3 regions of the Lysinibacillus sp. UGB7 genome follow, and region 1 is predicted to be linked to each of the others. Evidence: riboswitches for the same ligand, from Rfam matches in the RefSeq annotation. Region 1 holds a riboswitch; each other region holds the start of a gene.
What was found. A riboswitch is a leader RNA that binds a small molecule or an ion and turns the genes downstream of it on or off. The one in region 1 is predicted to bind thiamine pyrophosphate.
Positions count from the first base shown of each region.

Region 2: it holds a riboswitch for thiamine pyrophosphate, as region 1 does, so the genes downstream of both, thiM (hydroxyethylthiazole kinase) here and thiC (phosphomethylpyrimidine synthase ThiC) in region 1, are expected to answer to the same signal.
Region 3: it holds a riboswitch for thiamine pyrophosphate, as region 1 does, so the genes downstream of both, thiT (energy-coupled thiamine transporter ThiT) here and thiC (phosphomethylpyrimidine synthase ThiC) in region 1, are expected to answer to the same signal.

Region 1 is NZ_JBMGUV010000055.1:1,014-11,533, reverse strand. Features, by position in the region: gene ACOMCU_RS26805 (helix-turn-helix domain-containing protein) at 1-1,434, shown strand, start outside; gene ACOMCU_RS26800 (catalase) at 1,801-3,306, shown strand; gene thiC (phosphomethylpyrimidine synthase ThiC) at 3,631-5,409, opposite strand; TPP riboswitch at 5,555-5,669, opposite strand; gene ACOMCU_RS26790 (AEC family transporter) at 5,788-6,714, opposite strand; gene ACOMCU_RS26785 (methyl-accepting chemotaxis protein) at 6,994-9,096, opposite strand; gene ACOMCU_RS26780 (hypothetical protein) at 9,737-10,520, shown strand, end outside.
Region 2 is NZ_JBMGUV010000018.1:71,993-82,512, forward strand. Features, by position in the region: gene ACOMCU_RS16755 (class I SAM-dependent methyltransferase) at 1-511, opposite strand, end outside; gene tpx (thiol peroxidase) at 602-1,105, opposite strand; gene ACOMCU_RS16765 (RDD family protein) at 1,387-1,998, opposite strand; gene sppA (signal peptide peptidase SppA) at 2,011-3,024, opposite strand; gene mbcS (acyl-CoA synthetase MbcS) at 3,191-4,792, opposite strand; TPP riboswitch at 4,983-5,081, shown strand; gene thiM (hydroxyethylthiazole kinase) at 5,170-5,925, shown strand; gene thiD (bifunctional hydroxymethylpyrimidine kinase/phosphomethylpyrimidine kinase) at 5,925-6,749, shown strand; gene thiE (thiamine phosphate synthase) at 6,739-7,383, shown strand; gene ACOMCU_RS16795 (alpha/beta-type small acid-soluble spore protein) at 7,462-7,680, opposite strand; gene thiI (tRNA uracil 4-sulfurtransferase ThiI) at 7,881-9,089, opposite strand; gene ACOMCU_RS16805 (cysteine desulfurase family protein) at 9,086-10,246, opposite strand.
Region 3 is NZ_JBMGUV010000026.1:47,092-57,611, reverse strand. Features, by position in the region: gene ACOMCU_RS20185 (exonuclease SbcCD subunit D) at 339-1,496, shown strand; gene ACOMCU_RS20180 (AAA family ATPase) at 1,493-4,573, shown strand; gene ACOMCU_RS20175 (hypothetical protein) at 4,616-4,738, opposite strand; gene ACOMCU_RS20170 (DUF4870 domain-containing protein) at 4,921-5,253, opposite strand; TPP riboswitch at 5,380-5,487, shown strand; gene thiT (energy-coupled thiamine transporter ThiT) at 5,876-6,436, shown strand; gene map (type I methionyl aminopeptidase) at 6,563-7,324, shown strand; gene ACOMCU_RS20155 (hypothetical protein) at 7,361-8,074, opposite strand; gene ACOMCU_RS20150 (polyphosphate kinase 2 family protein) at 8,282-9,109, shown strand; gene ACOMCU_RS20145 (GNAT family N-acetyltransferase) at 9,368-9,958, shown strand; gene ACOMCU_RS20140 (beta-class carbonic anhydrase) at 10,091-10,520, opposite strand, start outside.

The sequences.
Region 1 (10,520 bases):
AGAGACCCTACAGAATTATCAGGTATTCGGTGGTTTTTACAAACTTACTTCCCTGGAGATATTATAGTTGAAATGTGTACGGCTATTTCTGAAGCAACTGAGAGCATTCAACAGTTTGAACCTGAGGTAATTTTACTGAATATCGATTTAATTCCTAATAACCGTTTAACGAAGCTTTATCAGCTATTACAAAAACACTCTGGCACTATTTTTGCAATAACGACAGAACCATTATTTAAAAATGCCATGAAAGCAATTGATTTGCAGGTTGCACACCTTTTTGTAAAACCCATTGATTTAGAAATTTTAAAGCAAAAACTTGCTACAATTTCGATTCATACGGCGAAGGTAAAGAAAGCCTATACCCAAGATACAGACGAAACATTTTACTATAGATTATTTTTAGATAGCGAGACCAGCTCTTTAGATACAGATATGTACTTCACGATGATTGAGCCTGAGCATCCTGAAACATTAAATAAACTGTACAATTGGATTCAGCAAACGCCAATTTACCATCATATGAAAATCTATCCATTAGCAGAAAGTATTGTCTGTCTATTTCAAATACAAGATATTAAAACCGTTGAAAAAGATGTGCGCACATTGATGAAGGAGTGGAGACTCACCAATAATAGTTCTCTTAATATCGGGATTTACGACTACACACCTGCAACATTAAAAAATATGTACACTTTAACCAAGCGTGCACTTCATCAAAGTTTTTACGAAGGATTCGGCCATATTTTTTATGCGACCAGACAGTTAGAAACGCAACCATTTGATCCGTTATTAACACCAGAAGAGCAACAATTACTTATTAAAAGTTTAGAAGACGGAAATCTTGAAGAAATCAAAGCCTTTTTATATCGATTATCTAATGAAGGGATTTATTACGAACAGGATGATTTACGAATTCATTTGACAAGTGTTTTGGCTCAAATTCGACGCTTTATGCTGAAATATAAATTGCACGAGAAGGCTGTTATCGAACAAAACTATCGTCAGCTTTTTCATTTAATTATTGAACATCCCATACTTTATACAATACTTAATGGCATTATTTCTTTTACACAAACATTGATTGCCTTAGCTCGTCAGGCTCGCATGGAGAAAAAAGCAGACTATGTAGAACTGGCACTAGAAATTATCGAGCAACAGTTTCAGGATAGTTCATTGTCCTTGCCCTTCGTTGCCTATAAATTAGGGATTAGCCCCAATTATTTGAGCACGATTTTCTCAAAGAAGCAAGGCTTACCATTTAAACGCTCTTTACAGCAAATGCGCATTCAAAATGCTACAAAAATGCTTGTCGAAACAGATTTTGCGATTAGTGAAATCGCACTTCTAAATGGCTTCGATGACCCAAATTACTTCATCAAAATATTCAAACAACAAATAGGTACTACACCTAATCGTTATCGTAAAACTTGAAAAATACAGCCACTTAAATTTAGTATATTTTCAATTAGCACACTCTATTTTCAACACGCGTATAGTAGAAACTAGATAGAAACCTTCACTTCTATCTACTTTAAAGTCATTCTATTATTTACATGCCTTACTACAGAAAGTGCCAGCTAACAGGATTACCGTCATTTAAGTAAATCTTTTTAAATTTATGTCATTCATCAAAAGTGATGCATAATCTTATTAGATTATGCATATATTAATAGTTTATATCTTAATATAAAAATTCTTTAACAATAATTATTATAATCTACTAGCAATTCTATTTTAGATTTGTTATAGTTATAAATGAAGAGTTTGACTTACAATTTTTCCAGGAGGTAAACTATTATGACAAACGTAAATGATCGTAGCCGTCGCTTTACAACAGCAGGTGGTGCCCCAGTAGTAAGTAACCATGACTCTATGTCTGCAGGACCACGAGGACCTCTTTTACTTCAAGATGTATGGTTAGTCGAAAAATTAGCAAACTTCAACCGTGAAGTTATCCCTGAACGTCGGATGCATGCAAAAGGTTCTGGTGCATTTGGTACTTTCACTGTAACGCATGATATTACGCAATATACAAAAGCAAAAATCTTCTCTGACATTGGCAAGAAAACAGAAATGTTCGCTCGTTTCTCTACAGTAGCCGGCGAACGTGGTGCAGCTGATGCAGAACGTGATATCCGTGGATTTGCACTTAAATTCTATACTGAAGAAGGTAACTGGGATTTAGTCGGTAATAATACACCTGTATTCTTCTTCCGTGATCCACTACACTTTACAGATTTAAACCATGTAGTAAAACGTGATCCACGTACAAATATGAAAAACGCAAATTCAAACTGGGATTTCTGGACTTCATTACCAGAAGCCCTTCACCAAGTTACAATTGTTATGTCCGATCGTGGTATTCCGAACGGCTTCCGCCATATGCATGGTTTCGGTTCTCACACTTACAGCTTTATCAATGCTCAAAATGAGCGTGTATGGGTGAAATTCCACTTCCGTACAGAACAAGGTATTAAGAATTTAACGGGAACTGAGGCTAATGAGGTAATCGGTAACGACCGTGAATCTTCACAACGTGACCTTTATGGAGCAATTGAAAAAGGCGATTTCCCGAAATGGAAAATGTACATTCAAGTAATGACAGAAGAACAAGCTCGTGCATTACCATACAATCCATTTGACTTAACAAAAGTTTGGTACAAAGGCGACTTCCCACTAATTCCAGTTGGTGAATTCGAGTTAAACAAAAATCCAGACAACTACTTTGCAGAAGTAGAGCAAGCGGCATTTGCACCTTCTAACATTATTCCTGGCGTTAGCTTCTCTCCAGATAAAATGCTACAAGGTCGTATCTTCGCATACGCTGATGCACAACGTTACCGTTTAGGCGTAAATCACTATATGCTACCTGTAAACGCACCAAAATGTCCATTCCGTACTTTCCATCGTGATGGCGCTATGCGTTTTGATGGCAACCTTGGTTCAACAATGAGCTACGAGCCAAATAGCTATGGTGAGTGGGAACACAACTTAGACCATAAAGAGCCTGAATTACGTATCGATGGCAATGCTGGCATTCATGACTTCCGTGAAGATGACAGCAACTATTTCGAGCAGCCAGGTAAATTATTCCGCCTAATGACTGCGGAAGAACAACAACGTTTATTTGAAAATACAGCTAATGATATGGCTTCTGTTGAAGAATTCATTAAACGCCGCCACATCTTACACTGCTATTTAGCTGATCCAGCATACGGTGAAGGTGTTGCAACTGCAATGGGTCTTTCATTAGAGGGTATGGACCTGTCAAATCCATATGTAAAACAAGCAACTAACGTTTAATTATCCAGTTTTATTGATATCTAAATCCAACTTTTACCCCATGCGACTTCGCATGGGGTTTTTTTTATTTCATATAAACGTAGAAAGGTATTGAAACCAGATGAAATGCCATTTTGTAAACCACTATCATTATGTGAATATAATCAAAATACAGGGGTTGTCCCAAATGTAACAACAGTATGCTTAGAGTTATCCTATCGTGCTATTTTTCACCATACAGGAAAATTGGCAGTATATTTTTCGAAGGACTTTTAGAAAGCCCTTGTCCTCTTGCTGTCTTAGTGTATAGGTAGCATAAATAGCGTTTCTTTTATCTAATCCTTGTTATTGATAAATTTGACTGCCGGCCTTTTTAAACTCCTCTGCCTTTTCCTGCATGCCCTGATGAATGGCTTCTGTCGTATTTAAATCTTTTTCTTTTGCATAGTTACGAATATCCTGAGAAATTCTCATACTACAAAACTTAGGACCACACATCGAGCAGAAATGTGCTGTTTTTGCCCCCTCTGCTGGCAATGTTTCATCGTGGTATTCGACTGCTCGTTCAGGATCTAAAGATAAATTGAATTGATCTCGCCAACGGAACTCGAAACGTGCTTTTGATAGGGCATCATCCCGTACTTGCGCCCCTGGATGACCTTTTGCTAAATCAGCTGCATGTGCTGCAATTTTGTACGTAATGACCCCTACACGAACATCCTCACGATTTGGCAAACCTAGATGTTCTTTTGGTGTGACATAGCAAAGCATCGCCGTTCCGAACCAACCAATCATCGCTGCGCCAATAGCAGATGTAATATGATCATAGCCTGGTGCAATATCTGTCGTAAGTGGACCTAATGTATAAAAAGGTGCTTCCTTACATACTTCTAATTGTTTGTCCATATTTTCCTTAATCAGATGCATCGGCACGTGACCTGGCCCCTCAACCATGACTTGTACATCATGTTTCCAAGCAATCTGCGTCAGCTCCCCAAGTGTTTCAAGCTCTGCAAACTGCGCCTCATCATTGGCATCTGCAATAGAACCTGGACGTAAGCCATCCCCTAAAGAAAAAGCCACATCGTACGTCTTCATAATTTCGCAAATTTCTTCAAAATGACTATATAAGAAACTTTCTTCATGATGAAATAAACACCACTGCGCCATAATGGAACCACCACGCGAAACAATACCCGTGACACGATTGGCTGTTAAAGGCACATAACGCAGTAAGACCCCTGCATGTATTGTGAAATAATCAACCCCCTGCTCTGCCTGCTCGATTAATGTATCACGGTACACTTCCCACGTTAAATCCTCAGCAACACCATTTACCTTCTCTAGTGCTTGATAAATTGGCACAGTTCCCACAGGTACCGCAGCATTACGAATAATCCATTCACGTGTCGTATGAATATGCTTCCCTGTAGATAAATCCATAATATTATCTGCACCCCAACGTGTTGCCCATGTCATTTTTTCTACTTCCTCAGCGATGGATGAAGATACAGCCGAATTACCGATATTTGCATTAATCTTCACATGAAAGTTACGGCCAATAATCATTGGCTCTGCCTCTGGATGATTAATGTTGGACGGCATAATTGCACGACCAGCAGCAATTTCAGCACGAACAAATTCAGGATCTAAATTTTCGCGAATTGCTACAAACTCCATTTCGGGTGTAATCATGCCCTTTCTTGCGTAATGAAGCTGCGTCACATTACGTCCTTTTTTTGCTCGCAGAGGTTTTCGATCAAGTCCAAGAAAGACATTTTCTTTCATACGAGGATCAGCTACATTGCGGAAGCCATTATCCTCTGGCTTTATCTTACGACCCTCGTATTCTTCTACATCCCCACGTTCCCTTATCCAACCGCTTCTTAAAGCAGGCAAACCTTTTGTAATGTCTACTTTGTAAGTAGGGTCTGTATACAGGCCACTTGTATCATAAACACGCACTGGTGCATTTTCTTCTTCTCCAAAGTTTCCAGTCGTTGGACTTAACTGAATTTCACGCATTGGCACTAAAATATCTGGCCGTGAGCCTTCTACATACACCTTTTTGCTTCCATCAAAACTGGACATAATCGTAATGTTTTTTTCGCTAACTGTTGTCATAAACTACTTCGCTCCCTTTTACATATTGTTATGAAAGGACCATCTAGCTCACCCCAACAACTTGCTACATAAGAAAAGCCGAATCCAAAAAATATTGGATCCGGCTGTGAATGTAAGGGTTTCATTTATCACAAAGTGCAAGTACTGTGATAATCATTAACTTTCCCACGCTGGTATGAGCCAGATCAGGTCCAAAGGGTCAAGAAACCTCAAAGCGTTTCCCTCTCAGCCTGACTCATCAGACTCCCCTAGTTAAAGCTATTCAATTTGATGTTAGTGTAGCAGATATTGCTAATAGATGGAAGCCATATGTTAAAACCATGATGACAATATTTGAAGTACAATTTGTAATGGCCGATATTTCTACAGCAAGTAAAATTACGTAAAAAGTAATTCTGCAACGTAAATAACTATGGTCACTGTGATACAACTAACTATGGTTGAAAATAACACTGTTTGTGCAGCAGTTGCCGATTCAACATCGTATTCTAAAGCAAGGCTTGAGCTATTGCGTGATGTTGGAAAAGCACTAGCTATAAAGAGTGACTGAGCCACAACACCGTCTAGGCCAAGCGCAAAAATAATGACAAGCGCCACAGCTGGGCCAATAATCAATCGTGTAAAGCAACTGACAAAAACAGTTTTATTAAACATCGACTTGATTTCAAGCTGGGATAGTTGTGCGCCAAGCGTAATGAGTGCAACAGCGATAAAACCATCTGCTACATGGTCGATTGGAATTCGAATAAACTGCGGAATACTGATGTCGAAGTAATTCATTGTTACACCTATAATAAGCGCATGAATAATAGGCATTTTCAAAAAATCTTTCAGGATAGCCATCCCGGATTTTGTCGAGGAAATAAGATTATACAAACCATATGTATAAGTCGTCATATTTTGAAAAATAACGAGGATGACTTGAATAGCCACGCCAATAGGTTGGGCCGCGAATATCATTTGGGCCACCGGTATCCCGTAGTTACCTGAGTTAATGAGCACAACACTATTTTTAAATACCGCAGTCTCTGTTTTCGCTAAACCTAGCCCCTTTGCTAAAAAATGACTGAGCGCCATTTGACTCCCAATAAAAAGTACGATAAATAGCACCACCTGTCCTAGTACCGCTGGCTCCACACTCGTTTCATATAAATTTACAAAAACCGCAGCAGGCATAAAGCAATAGGTAATAAGATGGGATAATGCCTTTAAATTAAATCTAAATTTCTTCTGCAACATGGCCCCAAGTACAAGCAGCACCAAAATAGGGGCAACAATCTGAAAAAAAATCATGCCGAGATACATATGTAGTAGTCCCCCCTTCCATCTCTTTCTATAGTAGAACTATCCGCCTGCCTGGTCAATGTGCCTCAACTAACCTGAAAAGAGCATTTTTAATGGATTGCTCATAATAATTTTTCATTCTAAAAAAATCTGCTAGACTTCAACACGGAAAGTAATTTTAGGCAAGCCCCTGTCAAAGAGGCTTGCTATTTACCCGCAGAAAGCAACAGATTTTTGTTTTTCATGCTATGCTATTCTGATTGAAGAAAGAATTTAAACCACCTTGAGCAAAATCCTTTATTAAGCAAGTTTAAAACGTTGAACAACCTCTTGTAATTCTTGCGAAATTTTATTCATATTACTTATTGAATCTGCAACCTTTTCTAACTCTGCCTGCTGATCAATTGTTGAAGCACTTACTTCTTCTGCAGAAGCAGCTGTCTCCTCTGAAATAGCTGAAATGCTTTGAATAGCCATTATTGCTTGGTTTTTGTGCTCTAGCATACTGGAAAGTTTAGCAAGTAACTCGTTAATTGCATTTGCAATAGAACTAGACAACTCACTATTGTCCTTAAAGACTACCTCCGTACTTTGTACTGATTCATTTTGTGCTTGCATTAAACTAGCATTAGATGCTATTACGAGTACTGTTTGTTTAGAGTTTTCTAATATACTATCTACGGTTGTCTTAATTACATCCGTTTCATTTTTCGACTGTTCTGCTAGTTTTCTAACCTCTTCGGCTACCACTGCAAAACCTTTCCCATGTTCTCCTGCTCGAGCGGCTTCAATACTCGCATTAAGTGCAAGCAGATTGGTTTGCTCCGCTATCCCCTGAATGGATGCAATGACTTGATTGATATTTGCAATGTTAGAAGTTAATGTTTCAATTTGCTGTTGTACTCGTCCATTCATGTCATTTGTTTCCGCATTACGTTCACGCAAACTATCAACTTCTCTCATACCTTTTTCAGTTGTCGTTTGCGTTTTGCTAGAAAGCTCTTCCATTTGAGTGGATAACTGTGTAATCGTATCAATCTGATCAGAAAGATCCATCATTCGATAATTGGTTTCTTCCGTGTCTTCCGATTGCTTTGAAGCACCTTGAGCAATTTCATTTATCGCAACTGTAACTTCCTGACTAGAAGCTACAATCTCATTGAATGCTTCATGAACATGATTTGATGATTGGTTGAGCAACGTTGTAGAATGCAACACCGTATGTATAGCATCATTCGTTTTGTCTAACATATGATTATAAGCTACTGCAACTGCGCCTATTTCATCTGCTTTAATATATTTTTCATCCACTTTTTTCGTTAAATCTCCATCCGCTGCAGTTTCTATCGATGCACGTAAAAGCTTTAATGGCTTCAATTGTTTATAGATAAACCATGCACTTACAGCTGCCATTAAAATAACAATGATAATTGCCGCTACGATAGTGAATACAAGAACCTGATTATAGGTTTCAAGAATCTTAGATTTTGGTACAACTAATTGAACCGTCCAGGTTTCGTCAATTTCGTCCAATACCATAGGTGCAAAAGCATTATACGACTTTTCTCCTAATTGCTTCGAATCCACATACATACTGTCTGGTTTACCATTTTCCATGAAACTATTAACACTTGCCCAGTCGATTACATCTTGCATATATGTACCATCTAATTTTTCATTAATACTATTTACCGTTAATATGCCGCTAGCAGTAATAATACCTGCATACCCACCATCCGGCTTAATAGAATCAGCCAGTCCCTTTAAAAAATCAATGGATAAATCAGCTGTTAACACCCCAAAGAATGTACCCGAGGAATTAACTAGCGGGACAGATATTGTTGTCATCGAGATTGTTTCGCCATTCACCTTATAATCATAAGGCTCTGTAAGTATAGCTCGCTCCTCTTCTTTAGGGACCCAATACCATTGTGCACTACTTTTTTCTTCAAGTCCTTCTATAGCAGTAGTTGCTATTTTATTGCCGTTTTTTGACATATAGGGTATGAAACGTTCCTTTGTATCAATTAAAGTAACATCAATAGTCGGCTCTACTTGCGCAGATTCCTTTTCTAAAATAGCTCCTACTCCAATCAAATCATCGTTCTTTACTAGATTGGTTTCCAAAATATCCATTAAGCCTTCAGCTGAAAGTCCGCCATTATTGTGCATTGTTTCCACTATGCGTTTAGTTGTTTGTAATGTATCATTAGCTTTCTTAAAGCGTTCGCTCATCTTCGCAGCAGAAAATTGAGCATTTTGAAGTGTTGCATCTTCTGCATCATCCACACTTTGATTATATAAGATGCAACTTGTTACTACTGTATAAGTAATAAACAGCACTAAAAATAATCCTATGATTAAAGAAGATAATTTTAAAGCAATACTTTTGGATTTTTTCATTACAAACACCTCCATTTTTTATAAATAATCATAATGTATGGATATTCATATCACAACAAAAGATTTAACAACTTAATATAGAAAAATTAAGTTTATCTCAGAAATTCTGCTACATTTTAAATCATTACAATCTAAACAAGACAAAAAAGGCGTGTCTCAACCAAAATATCAGCTTCAGACAACGCTCTTTTCTTTTCCCAACTAGTAAACCAGTTCTTAATCCTGTCGTTCGGTTCTAGAGCTAATTGCTCCTCCAACATTTTCTTTAGTAATAAATATTGTTCCTCGACAGCAACTGTATTATTTAATGCATCATACAGCCTCATAAGTGTAAAGTAACTTTCCTCTCCATCTGGCTGAATGTATCCAGCAGTTTTGCTATTCTATCCGTCAGTTCGACCATTCTATCCGTTTCTCCAGCAATAGAAAACAGCAGGCTAAGGAAAAAATCAAAAAATCCATAGCCTGCTGTTTGTTATACACTTCCATTCTATCCGTCTCTCCCATTCCCATAAGGACCGAAGATACACATTCATATAAAAAAATCACGACCTATCTACCTATTCATCCAAAAAATGCATAAAAATATCCTAAGCTATGATAAAATTAGTAATTATAGAAATAGGAGGTTTTCACGTATATGAAACACAAAAGAAGCCTTGCCTTATTTGCTTTAGTAGCAGTTCCTTCGCTCATTCTTACTACACCTACTACGTCAGCATCTGCTGCTGATATCTCGGCAAATTCAAAGACAGCATACATATACAATTATAGTTACAATTACTATTATTACTACAACTCTAATGTTTCGAACGTTATACAGCTCATTAATAACATTAATGATACCGTTTCATCATTTCAACCAACATTAGAGGCGGCTAATAAAGCCTACAATGCATTAACAGAAACAGAGAAGCAATACGTAACGAATTATGGCACACTGTCAAATCACCAGCAAACAAGGGTAGCCTATCGTCGACTGGCGACACAAATCGAAGAAAAGTTAGCTTCTGTCGAATCGACATCCATTAATTACTATCAAAACGTTATTGAAACGAGAGATTGGTATAACACATTGAATGCCGCACAAAAGTCCTTTGTTAGCGCAGATACACAAAAAATACTGACATCTTCTATCGCGCCCAATACATCCGTTGATAAAGTTGTTAATAAGATCCAATTGTTGAATTCATCTCGCATTAGCTTCCATAAAGATGTCGCTGAAGCAAGAGCTGAATACAATGCATTACGTAGATTTTCAAATGTTTCTTTCCCTAGCGGTACTGAAAAACTATTACTAGATGCTGAACAACTTGTCTTGAAAGATAAAGCTGCTGCCAAGGAAGTGGAAAATGCAATTGCTGCATTATCGCCAAAAACATCCACAACTCAGGATGTACAAGCTGTCAAAACAGCCTTTGAAG
Region 2 (10,520 bases), on a different contig from region 1:
TCGCATCTACGGGATCTACTAATAAATCTTGCAGTGCATCTTGTCGGAATAGGGATACGGGTTGTTCTATTAAATCTGCCGTTGCTGCCGCTAAACGGATCAGTAACTCATCAACCTCTACCCCAGAAGCCTCTATTTTACCATCCAGTAAGTTCATAACAGTCAATAGTAAATTGCCTGTACCAACAGCTGGATCCATTATAGAGAGTTTTCCTTTTTCGAAACGCTCAGCAAAAATTTGCTCAACAAAATGGCCTACTAATAAGCCCAACGTATCTGGCGTCATTTGATGATTTGGCTGGGAGCCTTTCCGCATTCCCTTTAAGATGGCAATTTGAATTGCTTTCCGCACATCTTCTTTCGTTGTATCTTCCTGTGAGAAATCAACTTCCCCATCTAGCCATGCCTCTAAACCATCCAGCATGCCCTCTAATAGTGTTGTATTTTGTTCTTTTTCTAGCTTTTCAGCATGCTCATTCAGCAATGCAAATAATTTCTCGATCTTTTCCATACAAAACTTCCTTTCACGCAGAAAGGAGCCGTGACAACAAACTTGTCACAGCTCCTTTGTCTAGTATTATCTTAGCCTAAAAGAAGCGGATTACGCTAGTGCTTTTACAGCGGCAATCGCTGCTTCATAGTTAGGATGGTCTGTAGCTTCTGGGACATATTCCACATATGTTACTTTACCAGCTGCATCCACTACAAATACTGCACGTGTTAAAAGTCGTAATTCTTGAATGTACACGCCATATGCTTCACCAAATGAAAGATCACGGTGATCAGAAACTGTTTGAACAGCATCGATGCCTGCAGCACCACACCAGCGTTTTTGCGCAAATGGAAGATCCACGGATACAGTGTAAATAACTACATTATCGCCTAAGTTTGCTGCTGCTTCATTAAAACGACGTGTTTGCGCATCGCATACACCTGTATCTAATGATGGGACAACACTAAATAAACGAATTTTCCCTTCTGAATCCTTTAAAGAAACAGGTGATAAGTCGTTTGCTAATACAGTGAAAGCTGGTGCTTGGTCTCCAACCTTTACTTCGTTCCCTACTAGTGTTACTGGACCATTTTTAAATGTTACTTGTGCCATAATAAACGCCTCCTTCATCATATGTACATAATATTACTAAATGTGGGGAATTAAATGCAACTGAGACAGCTTAAACTGAAAAATGATCTTTCTGGAGACCTCATGTTTTTCTAATAGTTTCATTGCTTATTTATTTCGCAGTAGATATTGAAACGTTTTATCAATTCATACTTGGATACTCACCTACACTCTGCGTCTGTCCATGTCCGCTCGGGTACAACATATCATGTTGACTTAACAAATAGAAAGGCTGTCTCATTTTTTGTGAGACAGCCCAACCATCAATCTTCTATTTTTTCTTCTAGCGTTTGCTCCAGCTTTTCAGGCTCAGTGTCTTTCTTGGGAAGAGGTAAAGCTGTAGGCTCTTCTTTTTTTTCTACATAGATTTTTTCATGGACAACAGTGGTTTCCGCAAAAAAATCATGTAAGCCTTGATTGTCTGGCAAAATAGCTACAAAAATATACAGTGGCATAAAGATATTACTAATAAAACGGCCAATCCAATCTCGGAAAAGGACATCTGACCATGTTAACTTATCATGTTTTAATGATACCACACGCAAACCACAAGCCATTTTCCCTAAAGTTTGCCCGAAAAATTTTGTCATCAATACAAAATAGCCATAATAGATAATGGCTGAAATAATAGAAATGGGCGCATACCATACTGTTTCTGACAACGACCAATCCATTAAGTAAAAAATCGGGTTTACAAGTATTCCCCCAACAGCTGTTATAAGCAGTCCATCCAATAAGAATGCCCAAAAACGTACCCAAAAGCCAGCTGTTTTTAATGCATAGTGTCTAGTTTCTAAAACAGTTTCTGTCTTATTAGAGAGAGATCCTGGTTCAAAAGAGGGTTGCCCTAGTATAACGAATTCATTATTTGTCATGGTACACCCTCCTTAGTATTCGCCGTATAAGTACATCATTTTTGGCGCTTTATAGTCAGCCATAATCTTCATCAGCATTTTTTCCTCAGCAGACGGGCCAAACATTGAACCAATCTTCATGCCAACGTAAGACTGCCAGCCACCCATATCGTATGTGTATTCAAACAGTGCTGCATCCTCTAAACCATAATCAGCACGTAAAGCTGCAATCGTTGCTTCCTCATCGCCAATTTCATCGATTAGGCCAGCTTCAAGTGCCTTTGTTCCTCCAAGAATACGACCATCCGCTACCTTTTTAACATCTGCTTCAGACATATTACGACCTTTTTCAACTATATCAACGAATTCTTCGTAGGTTTCATTAATCATATCTTGCATCATAATACGTTCTTCTTCTGTAACATCGCGCATCGGGCTTAACATGTCTTTATGTTCGCCTGATTTAAATGTCTGAAATTTTACGCCTACTTTTTCAGCTAGCTCTTGGTAATTGATTGACTGCATGATGACACCAATAGAGCCAGTTATCGTATCACGATGTGCGAAAATTTTATCTGCAGGTGCGGCAATATAATAACCGCCTGAAGCTGCCATCGAATCCATAGATACATAAATTGGAATTTGACGTTCTTCTTTAATTTTTAATAGCTTTTTATAAATTTCTGCTGATTCTTTGACACCACCACCTGGTGAATTAACGCTTAAAACAACTGCTTTTACTGTGTCATCATATAAAATATTGTCTAATTGCTCTAAGAAAAACTGGTGATCATATGCCACCGGTTGCCATAATGAGCTAGATCCAATATCTTGAATCGCACCATCAACTTTTAAGTACGCAATCCTTTTATTAAAATCTTCTCCTTCAATCACCGTTTCAAATACCTCTAAATTATTGCCAGCCATTAGGCTGTCAAAGTTACCAAAGAAATCTGCTTTAAATATTGCAAATATGGTATTAATACCTAGTGAAACAAATAATAATACACCTGCAATAACTAAGGCTACCCACCTTTTAACATTCATGTCTTTCCGCCTCCTCAACACGTTATACGTCCCAACGTCTAAAATGTTTCACTTTTTTGCAATATTATGCAAAAATTTTATCTTATAAATTTCCCCATAAATAATGTCCTTTACACATTAAAAAAATCAAAGTTCATACTATAAAAATGAACTTTGATTTTCGACATTATTTCCTAGGAAATGATTGCTGAGTATACCGATACTTTTCTTGTTGACGTAGTTCGACACGACGAATTTTACCAGAAGCAGTCTTTGGTAACTCCTCTACAAATTCAATCGCACGTGGATACTTGTAGGGCGCTGTTAACGTTTTTACGTGGTCTTGTAGTTCTTCAATAAGTGATTCATGGGCTATTTGCCCATCATGTAATACAACAAATGCCTTTACAATATTTCCTCTTACTTCATCCGGACTCGCTACCACTGCGACCTCTTTCACCTGTTGATGCTTCATCAAAGCATCTTCCACCTCAAATGGCCCAATTGTGTAGCCTGAAGAAATAATTACGTCATCACCGCGTCCTTCAAACCAATAATAACCATCTTTATCTTTATATGCACGGTCTCCAGTGATATACCAATCACCTCGGAATTGTAAGCTTGTTCGTTCTGGATCTTTAAAATACTTTTTAAATAATGCCGGCGTTTCACGATGGACTGCTATATCACCAACGACACCTTCTGCAACTGGGTTGCCAAAATCATCAATAATAGCTACAGTATTTCCTGGCGTTGGTTTACCCATGGAGCCGACACGTGCTTCCATACCTACCATTGTCCCAACAAGTAATGTATTTTCAGTTTGACCATAGCCATCACGTACTTGTAATTTAAAGTTTTGCAAGAATATTTTCATAACCTCACTATTCAACGGTTCTCCTGCAGATACAGCTTGGCGAATTCCACTCAAATTAAAGTCATGTAAATTTTCAAGTGCCGCCATAAACCGATATTCTGTTGGCGTACAGCACAGCACGTTGATTTCAAATTTTTCAAGTAATGATAAATAAGTTGCTGCATTAAATTTCCCCTTGTATACAAAAGCTGTTGCACCACTTCCTAACGTTGCAAGGAATGGACTCCAAATCCATTTTTGCCATCCTGGTGCTGCAGTAGCCCATACAATATCATTTTCCTGAACACCTAACCAATTTGGTGCTGTTGTCCGTAAATGTGCGTACCCCCAGCTATGCGTATGAACAGCAGCCTTTGGATTACCTGTTGTACCACTTGTATAAGCAAGAAATGCAATATCAGTACTCTTCGTCGGCGTAGAGCTTGTATAAGTAGTTGGCTGATTCTCCATTTGTTCTAGCAGTGGTTGCCACGGAGCATGTGCACGACCTATGACAAACTGCTGTACGTCCTCTAAATTTGCTACCTCATCAAATTGCTCAATATACGGTTCATATGCAATAACAGCCTTTGCATCAGCATGTGTGATTCGATAGTCTATATCCTTTGCACGTAACATCTCAGAGCTTGGAATAATCGTCAAACCAGCCTTTAATGCTGCAATATAAACAATGTATGCCTCAACGGACCTCGGCACCATAACTAACAGTACATCTCCTTTTACTAATCCTTGAGATGTTAATACATGTGCTGCCTGATTTGCCTTTTCAAGTAGACTTTTATATGTAATATATTGTATTTCTTCGTTTTCGTTATAAACTATTAAAGCATTTTTAGTTGGATCCTGTGCATACTTTTCAAGTTCTTCTGCAATGTTATACCACTCTGGTGCGAGTAATTCTTGTCTTTTCATGGCATATGCCCCCTTCGCTATGCTCATTATAAAACTCATTTTTCATGATTTTCAATGGAAGGAGCCTTATTTTTAAAAAGTCATGACAACTATCATGCTTCTATATATGGCATCAGTCACTGCTTTTCCTATAATGAAAACTCGCTATTGTACACCGTGAAAAAGTATGGTACATTTTGGTCAACTAAAATCATGATTGCGGGGGGACTCATCCTGAGTTGAGAAGGTAAAACCTGACCCTTTGAACCTGTTAGTTAATACTGACGTAGGGAGCAATACATCTTGTTATTGATGAAAAGCTCTTTTCACGTGGATTCCTTGCACGAAAAAGAGTTTTTTTTGCATGCTTACGTCCATCCAAAAAAGGAGGACTTACAATGATTTTACAAACAATCCGTAAACAAAAGCCACTCATTCACTGTATAACCAATTATGTTGTGGCAAACTTTCAAGCAAATGGCTTATTGGCAATTGGTGCTTCTCCTGTAATGGCCGATGAAGTCGATGAAGTCGATGAAATGGTAAAGATTGCTTCTGCGCTATTATTAAATACTGGTACGATAAATAACCGTACTAGAGAATCTATGTTACGTGCTGGGAAAATGGCTAATACACTTGACATCCCGGTTGTTTTAGATCCCGTTGGTGCTGGGGCAACTACTTTTCGAAAAAAAACAGTCCATCAACTATTAGCCGAAGTTAAATTTGCTGTTATTCGTTGCAATATGGGCGAGCTTGCAGCTATTGCAAATGTGAGTTGGCAGCAAAAAGGCGTGGACAGTGGCAGCGGATCAATTTGCATTGAAGAGGAAGCAAAGCAATTAGCTCAACGCTATGATTGTATTGTTATTGTGACCGGTGAAAAAGATTTTATAACCGATGGGGAACAGATGCAATGGATTGTAGGTGGCCATTATCAAATGACAGAAGTCACAGGGACAGGCTGTCTATTAAGCGCCATCTGTGCCGCAGCTTATGTTGCACATAACGAGCCATTTACACAATTAGTAGGCACTTTATTGGCTTATAAAAAACTAGCTGAACAAGCTGCCTGCTCGACACAAAATATTGGTGATTTTCAAATAGCGGTCTTAAATGAGTTACATCATCTGTCAAAGGACGGTGAAAAGTAATGCGTATCGTGACTACAATTGCAGGCTCTGATAGCGGCGGTGGTGCAGGAATTCAAGCAGATTTAAAAACATTTCAAGAATTAAAGGTGTTTGGCACTTCAGTTATTACAGCATTAACTGCACAAAATACATTAGGTGTGTCAGGTGTTTTACCAATTGAAACAAGCTTTATTGAGAAACAATTTTATGCACTATTAGAGGATTTTCCGATTAGCGCTATCAAAACAGGAATGCTTTTTTCCGCTGATATTATTCAAGCAATCGCAAACATGATGACTAACTTAGATATCCCACTTATTATAGATCCTGTAATGATTGCCAAAGGTGGCGAAAGCTTATTGCAACGGGAGGCAATGCAGGCAATGCGATGTTATTTATTGCCATTAGCAACTGTTATTACGCCAAACATACCTGAAGCAGAAGTATTAACGGGAAGAAAAATCGATAATTTTACATCCATTAGCCAAGCTGCTCAAACACTTTTACAACTAGGCACACAATGTGTTGTCATTAAAGGTGGACATTTAGCTGACATAAATTTTTCGACTGATTATGTATTTTTTAAAGATGGTCGAACATTTTCCATGCAAACGACACGTATTGCAACGAAAAATACTCACGGCACGGGCTGCACATTCTCTGCTGCATTAACAGCTTTTATTGGATGTAAAGTACCTATAGATACAGCTATAGTTGAAGCAAAAAAATTTATTCAACTCGCCATTACACATGATTTATCTATTGGCAATGGGCATGGTCCGACGAATCATTTCGCCTACCATAAATATAAAGATTCTTGTGAGGTAACGATTCATGAAATGTAATGATTTACAGCTTTATTTTATTATGGGTTCGACAAACGTTCATAAGCGCCGTCCATTAGAAGTGCTTGAAGAAGCACTACAATCAGGCATTACTATGTTTCAATTTCGCGAAAAGGGTCCAGGTGCATTAACTGGCCAGGCTTATGAAATTTTTGCTCAAAGTTGTCAAAAGCTTTGCAAACAGTGTCATATTCCGTTTATCGTCAATGATGATATCGAGCTTGCTTTAAAACTTGGTGCTGATGGCATCCATGTTGGGCAAGATGACTTTCCTGTTGCGGTTATCCGAGAAAAAATCGGAAAAATGTTGCTTGGTGTGTCTGTTCATACAATAGAAGAAGTGCACACTGCTATACAGTACGAAGCTGATTATGTAGGTATTGGTCCTATTTTTACAACAACTTCAAAAAGTGATGCCAAACCACCATGCGGTACTGAATTTTTACAACAAGTTCGTACTGAACTTCCTGAATTGCCTATAGTAGCAATTGGCGGAATTGATGAGTCCAATGCACAGAAAGTTTTTAAAGCGGGTGCGAATGGTATTGCTGTTATTTCTACTATTTGTGAAAGTGTTAATATACAACATACTGTTGCCACTTTGAAATCGTTTCAATGCAATAGTACGGGATAAAAACAGTAAATTTAAACAAACTAAAACCAGTGCCTTTTACGGTCACTGGTTTTAAGTTTATAAATGCTTATTCTGCATTTATTGGTTGTTGTTTGGCATACCTTTTAATTGAGATTCTGCCATTTGTACAAGACGTTTAGTGATTTCACCACCAACGGAACCGTTGGCACGAGCTGAAGCGTCAGCTCCTAATTGAACACCAAATTCTTGTGCAATTTCGTATTTCATTTGATCTAGTGCTTGTTGTACACCAGGTACTGCAAGCTTGTTTGAACTGCGGTTGTTGTTGTTTGTCATGTTTCTCACCTCCTTGTGAATATAGAATGTGCGTTATTTGTTTTTTAATACAAAAATTTTATAGGTAAAATGTAACTGCAAAGGAAACCAATTAGCAATTAAATAAAAACCGCCTCAAAATAGAATTTTGAGACGGTTTCTTTCCTATATATATAACAAATTTAAGTTCGTTTAAACAGCATAACAATTGAAGTTTTTTTTTATAAAAGATCTACAAATTTATCAGCAGGTTGTTCTTTTTTCGGGAAAATATAGACCTCACGATTTTTTACAGCGCGATCGATTAGTTCGTCGAAATCAGAAAAGCTTTCGTAATGCTCGACTTTTTCAAGCTTTGGTTTAGTTTTTGGACTAGCGGGCGTGAAAATTGTACAGCAGTCTTCAAAAGGTTGTATTGATGTTTCGTATGTTCCAATTTTTTCAGCAATTTCAATTATCTCTAATTTATCATTCGAAATTAGCGGACGTAAAATCGGTGTATTAGTTACAGCATTTATAGCGGTTAAGCTTTCAAGTGTTTGACTTGCTACTTGCCCAAGACTTTCACCCGTAACAATCGCAAGTGCATCAATTTCTTCACGTACTTTGTCAGCAACCTTTAACATCATACGGCGTGTTGTTGTCATCGACACATTAGATGGCACTTTTTCTTTAATAAGTACTTGGATTTCGGTAAAAGGAATAACATGTAGACGAATATTTGCCCCAAATTTCGTTAATTCATTGGCAAGTACTTTTACTTTTTCCAATGAATTTTGACTTGTATACGGCGGACTAAAGAAATGAATGGCTTCTAAACGGACTCCACGTTTCAACATTAAATATCCTGCAACCGGGCTATCAATACCACCTGAAAGCATTAATAATGATTTACCATTAGAGCCAACTGGCATGCCACCAGCACCCGGAATAACTTGTGCCATCATATAAGTTGCATCATGACGGACCTCAACACGAAGTTCTACATCTGGTTTTTTCACTTTTACTGATAAATTTTGATATTGAGGTAAGACATATCCACCAATTTCACGCTGAATGCCATGTGAATCTAATGGGAATGTTTTATCTGTACGCTTTACTTCAACTTTAAAAGTTAACTGTTCATGTTTAAATGTATCCATAATTGTAATTGCAAGTGATTTCATCGCCTCGATGTCTTTGTCACATGCAGCAACTGGACTGAATGATTGAATCCCAAAAATTTTCGGTAATCCATTTAGTAAAACGTTCATTTGTGCCTCGTCTTGTATAGCGATGAACATACGATCCCGTTCTGTACGTATGTGTAGATGACCTAAATCAGTAAATGCATGGCGAATATTTTCACGCAAGCGACGGATAAAATCCATCTTGTTGCGACCTTTTGTAGATAACTCACCATATCGAATTAATATTTCTTTCCAAATCATAAAGCGTATTCTCCTTTAAGTTCCATTAGTACTTCATGCAGTACTTGTTTAAATTGTGTAATGTCTTCATCCGCTATATAAGCACCAAAGCTTACTCGAATTACACCTTTTTTAAAATGCTCATCAATATTTAACGCTTCTACAACATGACTCGTTTTTGTTTGCTTGGAAGAACATGCACTCGATGTTGACACAATAACGCCACGTTTCTGTAGTGCATTGATAATGACTTCACCTTTTAAGTCACGCACACTAAATGATAAGATATGTGACGCGCCATTTGGTGTCGATAAAATATGCACAGCCTCACCATATTCTTTTAACTCCGTACATATTTCATCTTGCCATGTACGATATTTTTTCGCACGTTCACTCATTGTTTCGATTGCAATACGAGCCGCCTTTGATAGTGCTACCGCTTGTGGAACAGCCACTGTGCCACTACGTAAGCCAAATTCTTGTCCTCCACCAAGTGCATACGGCTGCCATTGTATTTTTTTACGAAATGCTAATATGCCTGAACCTTTAAAACCATGAATTTTATGACCTGATATAGTAATACAATCCGGTCCTTCATCGTCATTAAATGTTATTGGTAATTTTCCAAAGCTTTGCACCGCATCCACATGAAAAGCGGCACGACTTGCTTCATGGACAATTTTTGCCGCTTCAAAAATCGGCTGAATGGCACCCATTTCGTTATTCACATGCATCATACTTACTAAAATAGTATCCTTGCGAACTTTTTCTCGCAATTCATCTAACGACACTACACCCGATTTATCGACGTGTAAATATTCTATTTCAAAGCCCTCTTTTTCAAGTTGCTTCACCGATTCTAACACAGATGGGTGTTCAATTTCTGTCGTCAAAATATGGTTACCTTTATGAGTATTGGCATGCGCTAAACCGAAAATAGCTGTATTATTTGATTCAGTACCTCCTGAAGTAAACAGTACATTTTTCGCCTCAGTTTGCAAAATGTCTGCTACTTGTTCACGAGCACGCATTAATAATTCATTTGATTCTACACCCATTGCATGAATCGATGCAGGGTTGGCATAATACTGCTCATTCACTGCCATAAATGCCTGCATCACTTCTTTATACGGTTTAGTTGTAGCGCTGTTATCTAAATATATTGTATTTACTTTCATCGTTATTCACACACTTTCAAAACGTTAATTTAACGGTATTTATTATAGTTCAAACTTGCTAATAAAACCATTAACTATTATTAGGTTACAAAAAATTTCCTATTAAATTATTTTTTGCTGATATCGCATTATTCCATTTGCTTAAGCTCTATCCTCCTCTTTCCTAATTCATTAGCCAAACTGAGGATAAAGCTCCTATGCCACGACCACGACCTTCATTAGCATGCCATTGCCGTAAATCTAGTTGTCTATTATAGCATAAGGCCTATTGGAA
Region 3 (10,520 bases), on a different contig from region 1:
TGAGTATCGCTCAGATAGTTGGTCGTACCGCTCAGGAGAAGGTGAGTATCGCTCAGGTAGAGGAGCGCACCGCTCGGGTGAAGGCGAATCGCTCAGGTAGAGGAGCGCACCGCTCGGGTGAAGAAGAGTATCGCTCAGGTAGAGGAGTTTACCGCTCGGGCAAAGGCAAATATCGCTCAGGTAGTTGTTCATACCGCTCAGGCGAAGGTGTTCACCGATCGGATAGAGGGACGCACCGCTCAGGGAAGCGAGTTCAACCTGCAGACAACCACAGAAGCAAGAATGTACGTTCCTCTGCAAGGCATGATAAAATAGAAAAAAGACAGGAGGCGCAACGGATGAAACTATTCCATACAGCAGATTGGCATTTAGGGAAGCTTGTGCAGGGTGTGTACATGACTGAGGACCAACACTATATTTTACAGCAATTTATGCAGGCCATTGATGAGGAAAAGCCCGATGCAATTATTGTAGCGGGTGATTTATACGACCGCTCAATGCCGCCTGTAGAAGCAGTTAATTTACTAAATGATGTGTTTGCAGAGATTGTACTTGAAAAGAAAATACCTGTGTTAGCGGTTGCTGGGAACCATGATAGTGCAGGTCGATTGAATTTTGGAAGTCGGTTAATGCGTGATAGTGGGTTACATATAGTTGGGCAATTTACGAAAAATTACGCTCCAATTGTGTTAACAGATCAATTTGGTGAGGTGCATTTTCACCTTGTACCATTTGCAGAGCCTGCAGCAGTGCGGACGATTTTAGAAGATGATACGATTCAGTCACATCAAGATGCGCTACAAAAAATCATTGAGCGCATCACCCAAACAATGGATACAACAAAACGCAATATCTTCATTGGACATGCCTTTGTAACCAAATACGGCAATGAGGAAGAAAACACGAGTGATTCGGAACGTCCACTATCAATAGGGGGCTCGGATTGTGTAAATGCATCACTATTTGAACAGTTCAACTATACTGCGCTGGGCCATTTACATAAGGCACATTTTGTACGAAATGAAACGATTCGATATGCCGGCTCACCATTGAAATATTCGTTATCAGAGCACTTACATGAAAAGGGCTACTTAATTGTTGAGTTAGATGAAGCAGGACTAATAACTGTAGAAAAACGCAAGCTTGTAGCAAGACGTGATTTACGTGTGGTCGAGGGCTTGATGGATGATTTATTAAAGTTAACACCTAGTGAAGATTATGTTTTTGTTCGCTTAACAGATGATATGCCCGTTGCTTCACCTATGGAACGTATTCGTACTGTGTTTCCGCATGCACTGCATATAGAACGTAAGGCGGTACGTGAGGAATTATCGCAGGAAATTCAAGCGATTGAGACGGAGAAAGTAGAAGACATCGACTTATTTCGTGCGTTTTATGCAGATTTATATAGTGAGCAGCCAAATCGAGAAACCGAGCGTTTATTTACAGAAATGCTCCAGGATATTCTTGAAGAGGAACGGGAGGCTGTAAAATGAAGCCCTTAAAGTTAACCATTACTGCATTCGGCCCATATAAAAATACGGAAGTCATTGATTTTCAACAGCTTGGTGAACACCGTTTGTTTGCCATTTCAGGGAAAACAGGCGCTGGGAAAACAACAATTTTTGATGCTATTTGTTATGCACTTTACGGTTCTGGCAGTGGTGAAGATCGCCAGGATACCGCTATGCTCAGAAGCGGATTTGCTGAAGATGATGTGTATACAGCTGTAGAACTCGTTTTTGAAATGCATGGGAAAACGTATCAAATTTTGCGTCAACCTGGTCATATAAAAGCAAAAAATAAAAGTGTCACGGGTAAGAAAGTTGAGTTGGCTCATGTCAAAGAGGGTCAACTTGACTTTAGTATTGTAGAAAAACAACAGACCAATGAAGTAGATAAAAAGCTACAGGAAATTGTAGGCTTAACGAAAGATCAGTTTAGCCAAATTGTCATGCTCCCTCAAGGTGAATTTCGTAAGCTTTTAACATCAGATTCTACGAATAAAGAAGCAATTTTACGCAAAATTTTTAAAACGGATCGTTTCGGTGACATAACAAAAAAACTTGATGCAAAACGTAAGGAAGCTGAAAAAGATTTAGAACGCGCTAAGCAACTAAAAGAACATTTACTGGGTCAGATTGCTGGTGCACTGCCACAACGTTCATCAGCATTATTTACTTGCATTGCAAATAACACGGAAAACATGCATCAACTAATGACTGCGCTAGAGGAGGAGCAAACCTTCTATAGAGAAAGCATACAGGTTGAACAGCAGCGTTATAATGAGGCTTATAATCACCATCAAAAGGAGCAAGAACATTATAGTATGGCGAAGGCGCTCAATGAGCAATTTGAAGAGCATGCTAGTCGTCAAGAACGGCTGAAGACACTAGAGCAACAGCAAGATGTCTATGATGCCAAAGTACAAGAGATTAAATATGCTGAGCAAGCAGAGCGCCTTGTTATGTTTGAACAACAGTGTAAGGACCTACGAACTGAGCAAAATCGTAAAGAACAAACCTATCAGCAAGCAACTATAAATATGCAAACAATTGAGGCACAATATAAAGTAGCACAAGAATCATTTGACAAAGAAGAAGCCCGAGAACCGGAACGTCAACAAGTCTTACAGCAAGAATTGAAGCTACAGGCACTACTGCCGACATTTGAAGCGTTTGAAGGTAATCGTCAGCAATTACAAATAGATGAGCAAGGCGTCGGAACAGCCAAGCGAGCGGTAGCTGATAATCTGACAATTTTACAACAGCAACAAAATCAACTACAGTATGTAACTGAAAAAATCGAACAATACGAAGAACAAGTGGCGCCATTTGCAGACTATTTACAACAGCTTCCCAAGCTCCGTGAACAAGTGGCATTATTAGCACAAGTAGAGAAATATGAGAGAGCGGTTGCATCAGCAGAACAGGCTGTTTATGTAGCGGATCACCAATATCAAGATAATAAGCAGACGCTGCAACAGTTAGAACAACAATGGATTGCGAGTCAGGCAAGGATTTTGGCAGCACAACTCAAAGAGGGAGATCCGTGCCCAGTGTGTGGGAGTACGACACATCAAATAACACATAATGAGCAATTAGAGACAATTGAGGAAGCACAATTAGAGTTATTACGAGCGAAGTCCAAGACGGATGAACGTACGTATTTTGAAAAAGAGGCAACATTAAAATCAGCTAAGATCCTTCTTCAAGAGGCAATAGAACAAATCGATGCTAATCATATCTCTCAAGGTCAACAAACAGAACTAAACGCTGCGTTACAACATGTCGAGAAGCAGGTCGCTCTGTTAAAAGTGGTTAATGATCAACTGGCTGTCTCACGAAATGAGCAAAAGAGTCAACGTGAAAGAACAGAGCAGCTACAAGAGAAACAAACAAAGCTAGAGCACTATTTAGCTGAACAGCAGAAGGCGTTAACAAAACAACAGGTAATTGTGGAAGAGCAACAAAAGCACATTCCTGAAAACCTTGAAACATTACAGGCGTTAAAGCAGGCTATCGCTGACATTGGGGTACAAAAAAATGCCTTACAAACAGCTTGGCAGGCTAGTCAGCAAAATTTACAATCTGCAAAGGAAGCGGCGAGTAATGCGGTAATGGCTGAGGAACTAGCAAAAAAAGCATATGAGGAGATTCAAGTGAGTCTCAACGAAAAACGTGAACAATTTTCAATAAGTATGAAAGAGGCGGGCTTTGAAAGTTATCAAGCGTATGATGCGGCAAAGCGTAGCATGATGGAAATGGAAACTTTGCGTAAAGCTTGTAGCGATTATGTTTTGCAGCTACACACATTACAAATTCAAATTGCAGAAGGCACCAAGCAGCTTAATGGGAAAGAGAAGAAGAATTTAGCACTATTAGAGGATTCGTTAGAGAGGCTTCGTGAGACGTACGAGGAAGCATTTAATACATTGCAACGGACGAAAGGTTTTGCACAGGCTTGCGGTGACTTTAAAGTGAAAGTAAAAGAAACGGCTGAAGAAATACAATTGCTTGAAAAAGAAGCTGGGCGTGTCAAGGAGCTCCATGCTCTATTGAATGGGCAGAATGTAAAAAAGCTTTCCTTTGAGCGCTATATTCAAATAAACTATTTAGACAAAATTACAGCAGCAGCAAATATTCGTCTGTACCATTTATCGAATGGGCAGTTTGAGCTTCGACGATCAGATCGATTAGAGAAGCACGCTAAACAAAGTGGGCTTGGTCTAGATGTGTACGATGCCTATACCGATCAAATTCGTGATGTCAAAACATTATCTGGTGGAGAAAAATTTAATGCCTCTTTAAGTCTTGCGCTTGGAATGGCAGATGTCATTCAAAGCTTTCAGGGGAATATTCGAATCGATACAATGTTTATTGACGAAGGTTTTGGTTCGCTTGATGAGGAAGCACTGAATAAGGCGATTGACACACTGATTGATCTACAAGAATCAGGTCGTATGATTGGCGTTATTTCGCATGTAGCTGAACTAAAGGCTTCCATGCCTGCTGTTCTACATGTTGAAAAAACCTTGAGTGGACATAGCAAAACACGATTTGAAGTGAAATAGAGAGAAGGCGTTTTCCTTTGTAACAAGGATACGCCTTCTACTTTATTTTCTACGGGTTGTTGGATTAGGGAGTGTGCCTTTTTTAGCGGCAACTACTTTTTTGACGATTGGAATCACAATAGGTGCTAATTTAACAGCAGTTTTTACGAATTTAGATACTTTCATGATATACCAGCTCCCCTTTATTATTTCTACCTGTTTGTCCTGCACTGATGAGGGCTCAGATGATCATTTGATGCGTGAAAATCAAGCCGTCGTAAGTGCCCGATTGGTTCAACTAGTAACCGTTGGGATAAAAAAAGTCCCAACGGTTAAGTTCCCTTTAACCCGAGAATGAAACATAAATACTATCGGATAACGCGTACAGCTTGAACGATATTCCATATAACAATTCCAAGAGATACGAGTAAGTAAATCGCAAAGGCAGCAAACCAAATGATGATGAATGTATTATCGCTTACGTCAGGTTCAAACGTAGTCATTGACATTGATGAAAACACGAAGACGATAAAGAAAATGATACCGAATAGAAATGGAATTAAGTGTGAGATAAGCGCTCGGATTGAATGGCGCTTCACTTCATGTTCTTTTGACACAAAATAAACAATTAACGGCACAATAAAAGGTGCGAAAAATATGCTGAGATAACTAAATGCAGATAATATTTTTTGGTTCTCCATAGTAGTCCCTCCTTTTTATTTATTTACGCATGAGAATCTTGAAAGTTTCAAAAAATTAATGAAGAAATGGTTGTAATCACAAAAGTGTTTGCGTACAATGAGGATGTTCAAGCAAATTTAAGATGTAACGACCACAAGGGGAGCTGATGATGTCAGCTGAGACTGGGCACGTAATGCCTTTACTCTTCGAACCTGTAAGTTAAAGCTTGCGTAGGGATGTGGATAGAAACCGACACTTTTACGATGTGAGGCTCTGTCCTGGCATCGTTTTTTTATCTTCATTCATCTGGAAAGCCCTCTCCTCTATAGGTAGCAGGCTGAAGATGATTGTAGCTCTTTTTCGGAGGCTGTTCCAATGCCAGCCGTATGAAGAGCAAGCTTCCAGTTAGTGTAACGGATTTTGACAAGGAATCAATTGAGGGAATTAGCCTAAATTTGTAGGATGATGTGTTTTTCGAAATGACCGACATCAAGGCGCCCTTTCTTGCAGAACTAAACACTTGTCAATCCGAACGCAATTAAGTGGAAGCATAATAGATTGCCAGATTGAGCACATATTTAAATAACTGATTTCTATTCCTGCTCTTGTATCCTACATCGGAACAAAGGAGAGAATAATATTATGGACAAAAAAAGACTATTAATGCTGGTGGAGATTGCGATTTTCGCAGCGGTGGGTCTTGTACTCGATCAAGTTTCTTTTAAAGTATGGGCACAGGGTGGCTCAGTTAGTCTTGTGATGATACCCATTATTTTAATGGCATTTCGCTGGGGTCTCTTTGCAGGATTGACAACGGGCTTACTGATCGGCGTTATGCAAACAATGTTCGGTGCGTATATTGTACACTGGCTTCAAGGTTTATTGGATTATGGTGTTGCCTTCACGGTAGTAGGTATAGCGGCGCTTGTACGTAAACCTGTACTTGAGGCAGCGACAAATTTAAACAAAAAGAAGATGGCTATTTATATTGTCATTGGAACCGTCTTAGCAGGCTTTTTACGTTATTTAGCACATACGATTGCAGGAGCTGTGTTCTTCGCTGAGTATGCTGGCGAGCAAAATGCTTGGATATATTCCATTCTTTACAATGGCACATATATGCTACCTGCAACAATTTTAACAGTAGTCGCAGGTGTTCTTTTATTTACAGCAGCACCACAATTAATGCAACGAAAATCGTAAAGAGTAAGCCGTCTGTTCCTCTATAGTGCAGGCGGCTTTTCTGAGTTAATTGGCGCGTATTGTTCATTATTGTATTGTGGTTGTGATATATTAGAGTGTATATATTAGATGAAAGGGACGTTAAAAATGATTGTAAAAACGCAAGAAGAGATTGAAGCCTTTAAAAAAATCGGTCGTATCTGTGCTGAAATTCGTGAAGCAATGAAGGCTGCTACCAAACCAGGTGTGACAACACTTGAATTAGATGAAATTGCAGGTCGCATGTTTGCGGAAGCAGGAGCTATTTCTGGTCCAAAGGGAGAATATGATTTCCCTGGTTACACTTGTATTAGTGTGAATGAAGAAGTAGCGCACGGTATACCAGGAAGCCGTGTTATTAAAGACGGCGATATTGTTAATATCGATGTGTCCGGTTCGCTAAATGGCTATTTTGCCGATACTGGTATTTCATTTGTAGTCGGAGAAGGTTATGAAGATAAAGAAAAACTCTGCCGCGTAGCGAAAAGTGCTTTTGATCGTGCGATGACAAAGGTAAAAGCTGGCTCTAAATTAAACCAAATTGGGAAAGCTGTTGAGCGTGAAGCTTATGCCAACGATTTAACAGTCATCATGAACTTAACAGGTCACGGTTTAGGCCGTTCTTTGCATGATGAGCCCAATCACATTTTAAACTATTACGATGCATGGGATTCAACGATTATGAAAGAGGGAATGGTGTTAGCGGTAGAACCGTTCATTTCAGCCAAAGCAGAGCATATCGTCGAAGCTGGTGATGGCTGGACGTTTGTTACACCAGACAAATCATTAGTTGCCCAAATCGAGCATTCGATTATTGTTACAAAAGACAAACCAATCATTTTAACAACATTAGATGAAGAGTCAATTTAGTTAAAAAGTAAATACGAAAAAATCCTGCTTACCAAGTTATTTCTGGTAGGCAGGATTTTTTTTAATAAATTGTATACCGACAAGAAGCACACCACATAAAAACAAGGCTGCTGTTGTCACGAGTAATTCATCAAAGCCATTATGTAATGCAATACCTATATAGGCCCAGATAAAAACGCTCGGATAGACAATATCAAAGTGATGAAAGCGAATATGTAGCGCTATGGCAACGCCTATAGTCAGTAAGATAACTGCCCAAAGTGGATTGCTAAGACCAAAGCCGTTCCATTCATACGATGTTAATGTAAAACTTGCATTTGTCATCAGGGTAAATGTCGCCCATGCGAAATAGATTGAAAACGGTACTCGACCTGTCAGCGCATTATTGCTAAGTGGGAACGTATTGTACAGTAAAAATAAATAAATTACTAATATTAACGTAGTCAAAAGTGACACGATAAATAATTCCTGATGCCAAAACACTATGGCAAACGCCTGTAATATACTGACGCTACTAAAGAGAACAGTCTGTTTAATAGTTGTCTTTTTGAAATTCATAACTAACCAATAGCCGAGTAAAAAGTAAACTACAATCCAAATTACATAACTAACATTAAAAGGTGCAAACATAACGGGAAAACGATTAGAGATTTCTAACGAAGATTGACCATTTATTTTTATGAAATAGGATGAAAAGGTTAGGATGAGTGCGACAATATAAGAAATTGTCATCAAAATAAATTGAGGCATGGTTTCCTCTCCCTTCGTGTTAAATTGTATAGGGAAAAGACAAATAAGTATAGGACTGTCACAAATTTTCTATTTTCATTATAGCGGAAATTGGCAATAATGTATCGTCTTGTTTCGCCAAATTTATCTACAATTTGCCATTTGGATAGGCATCCATATATTTCTTTAGTACAATAAGATTATCCAAGTGTAAGGAGTGAAGTTTTAATGACTCAAAATTTAAAAAATCTAGACCTATCAATTGAACTAGATAAAAAAATGTATAAAAAGAAATTAAAAGTACTCCAATATGAAATGTTAAATGCCCAGCAGTTTTTACTGAACAATAAAATCGGGCTTATTTTAGTGTTTGAAGGTATGGATGCGGCAGGTAAGGGTGGCGCGATAAAGCGTCTGATCGAACGTGTAGACCCACGTGGTTATGTCGTGCATCCAATTTCTGCACCTCAACCACATGAACTTCGCTATAACTATTTACAACGTTTCTGGAGGAAGTTGCCACAGCATGGTCAAATCGCTATTTTCGACCGTTCGTGGTATGGACGTGTGTTAGTAGAGCGTATTGAAGGTTTCGCAACAAAGGACGAATGGGCTCGTGCATACGAGGAAGTTAATCAATTTGAAAAGCTTCTAACAGATGGCGACTATATTATCGTGAAGTTCTGGCTTCATGTGTCAGATGAAGAGCAGTTAAAACGTTTTAAAGAACGCGAACAAGATCCATATAAATCGTGGAAATTGACGGATGAAGACTGGCGAAACCGTGAAAAAACACCACAGTACATTGAAGCTGCAAATGATATGTTTGATAAAACAGATAAAAAGAATGCGCCATGGATTTTAGTGGCAGGCAACGATAAAAAACATGCGAGGGTTCAAGTATTACAAGAAACAATTGCACATATTGAGCAGGAAGCACAAAAACGTGGTTTACATTTAACCAATGTGTTAGATAAATCTTATTTAGAAGATGCTGAATCGTCTAGCATGGAAGTATTACGAGAGCAATCGAAAAAAGAAGAGCAAACAAAATAAATAATCGGAAAGATGCTGTGCTAACAAGACATGAGCTGTTTTAGTTGTAGCAGCATCTTTTTTTACATACAATAAAGTAAAACTTCAATCAGCGGGGTTTTGCACTAATGATTCGTTGAAAGCAATAGGACTTTTACGGCCAGTTAATCGCTCACAAAAGTGATAAGTACGACGGATTCAACTTGAGGTGGTCGTCTTACTGACCGTTGAGGCGAGATGAACATGTACTGACAATTATCGGAAGGCAAGTGTGGAGATATGGTATTAAAAATTTGGAATCTACTGAGGAAAAAGGGTGGAAATGTGGTATCGATTCAAGGGGGAAAATGCTACGTTCGCACATTCCAAGAAAAAGATGCACAAAATTTATCTGGTCTCGTAAGTCGCAATAAATACTTTTGGTCTACATATGAACCATTACAACGACCTGAATACTATACAGTGGACGCTCAATATAAAAAAATTCTAGAAAGCTTGTATTTAATGGATTCAAAGCGAGAATTTTCTTTCGGTATCTATGAGCAAGGTACAAATAACTTAATTGGGCATATTGCTCTCTATGCTGTAAAACGTTTGCCGTATTCAAGTGCATTTGTTGGCTATGCAATGGATGAGATTTATATAGGAAAAGGCATCGTAACAGAAGCAGTAGAATTGGTCGTTCGCTTTGCTTTTGAACAAATTGGCTTGCATCGCGTGGAGGCATACGTATCAACACAAAATAACGCTTCTATCCGTGTTTTAGAAAAATCAGGATTTCAACGAGAAGGGCTCCTAAGGCAGCTTTTGTACATTAACGGGCAATGGGTGGACCACTATATGTATGCGTGTGTAGATGAATCATCATGAAAAAGATGTGACTATCCTTCGAGATTTCGACAGATAGTCACATCTTTTATTTTTAAAAGTATAGTTTAACTGCACGAATGAATATGCTAACACGACATCACATTGAAACCATGAAGCACAGAGCAGAAATGATTATTGTTTATTGCCGTCTTCTATTAAATCAAGACGACCTGTATTTGGATCGATTACTAAGCCGTGAACAGGCACATTTTTTACCATTAGTGGGTGATTACGAATTGTATCGACACTTTTTGTCACACTAGTCGCTACGTCACCGAAACCACGTAAAAACTCTTTTAAATCAATCCCTGAATATTCCATCATTTTAATGGTTTCTGGGTTAATACCACGCGCTACCATTTTGCTTAGCATAGCTTCTGGATCCACCGCACTCATACCACAGTCATAATGCCCAACGACATATACTTCATCTGCTTGTAGTTCATATACAGCTACAAGTAAACTACGCATAACCGCACCAAATGGGTGACTAACTAATGCCCCTGCACTTTTAACGATTTTAACGTCACCATTGCGTAAATTCATAGCTTTAGGTAATAGC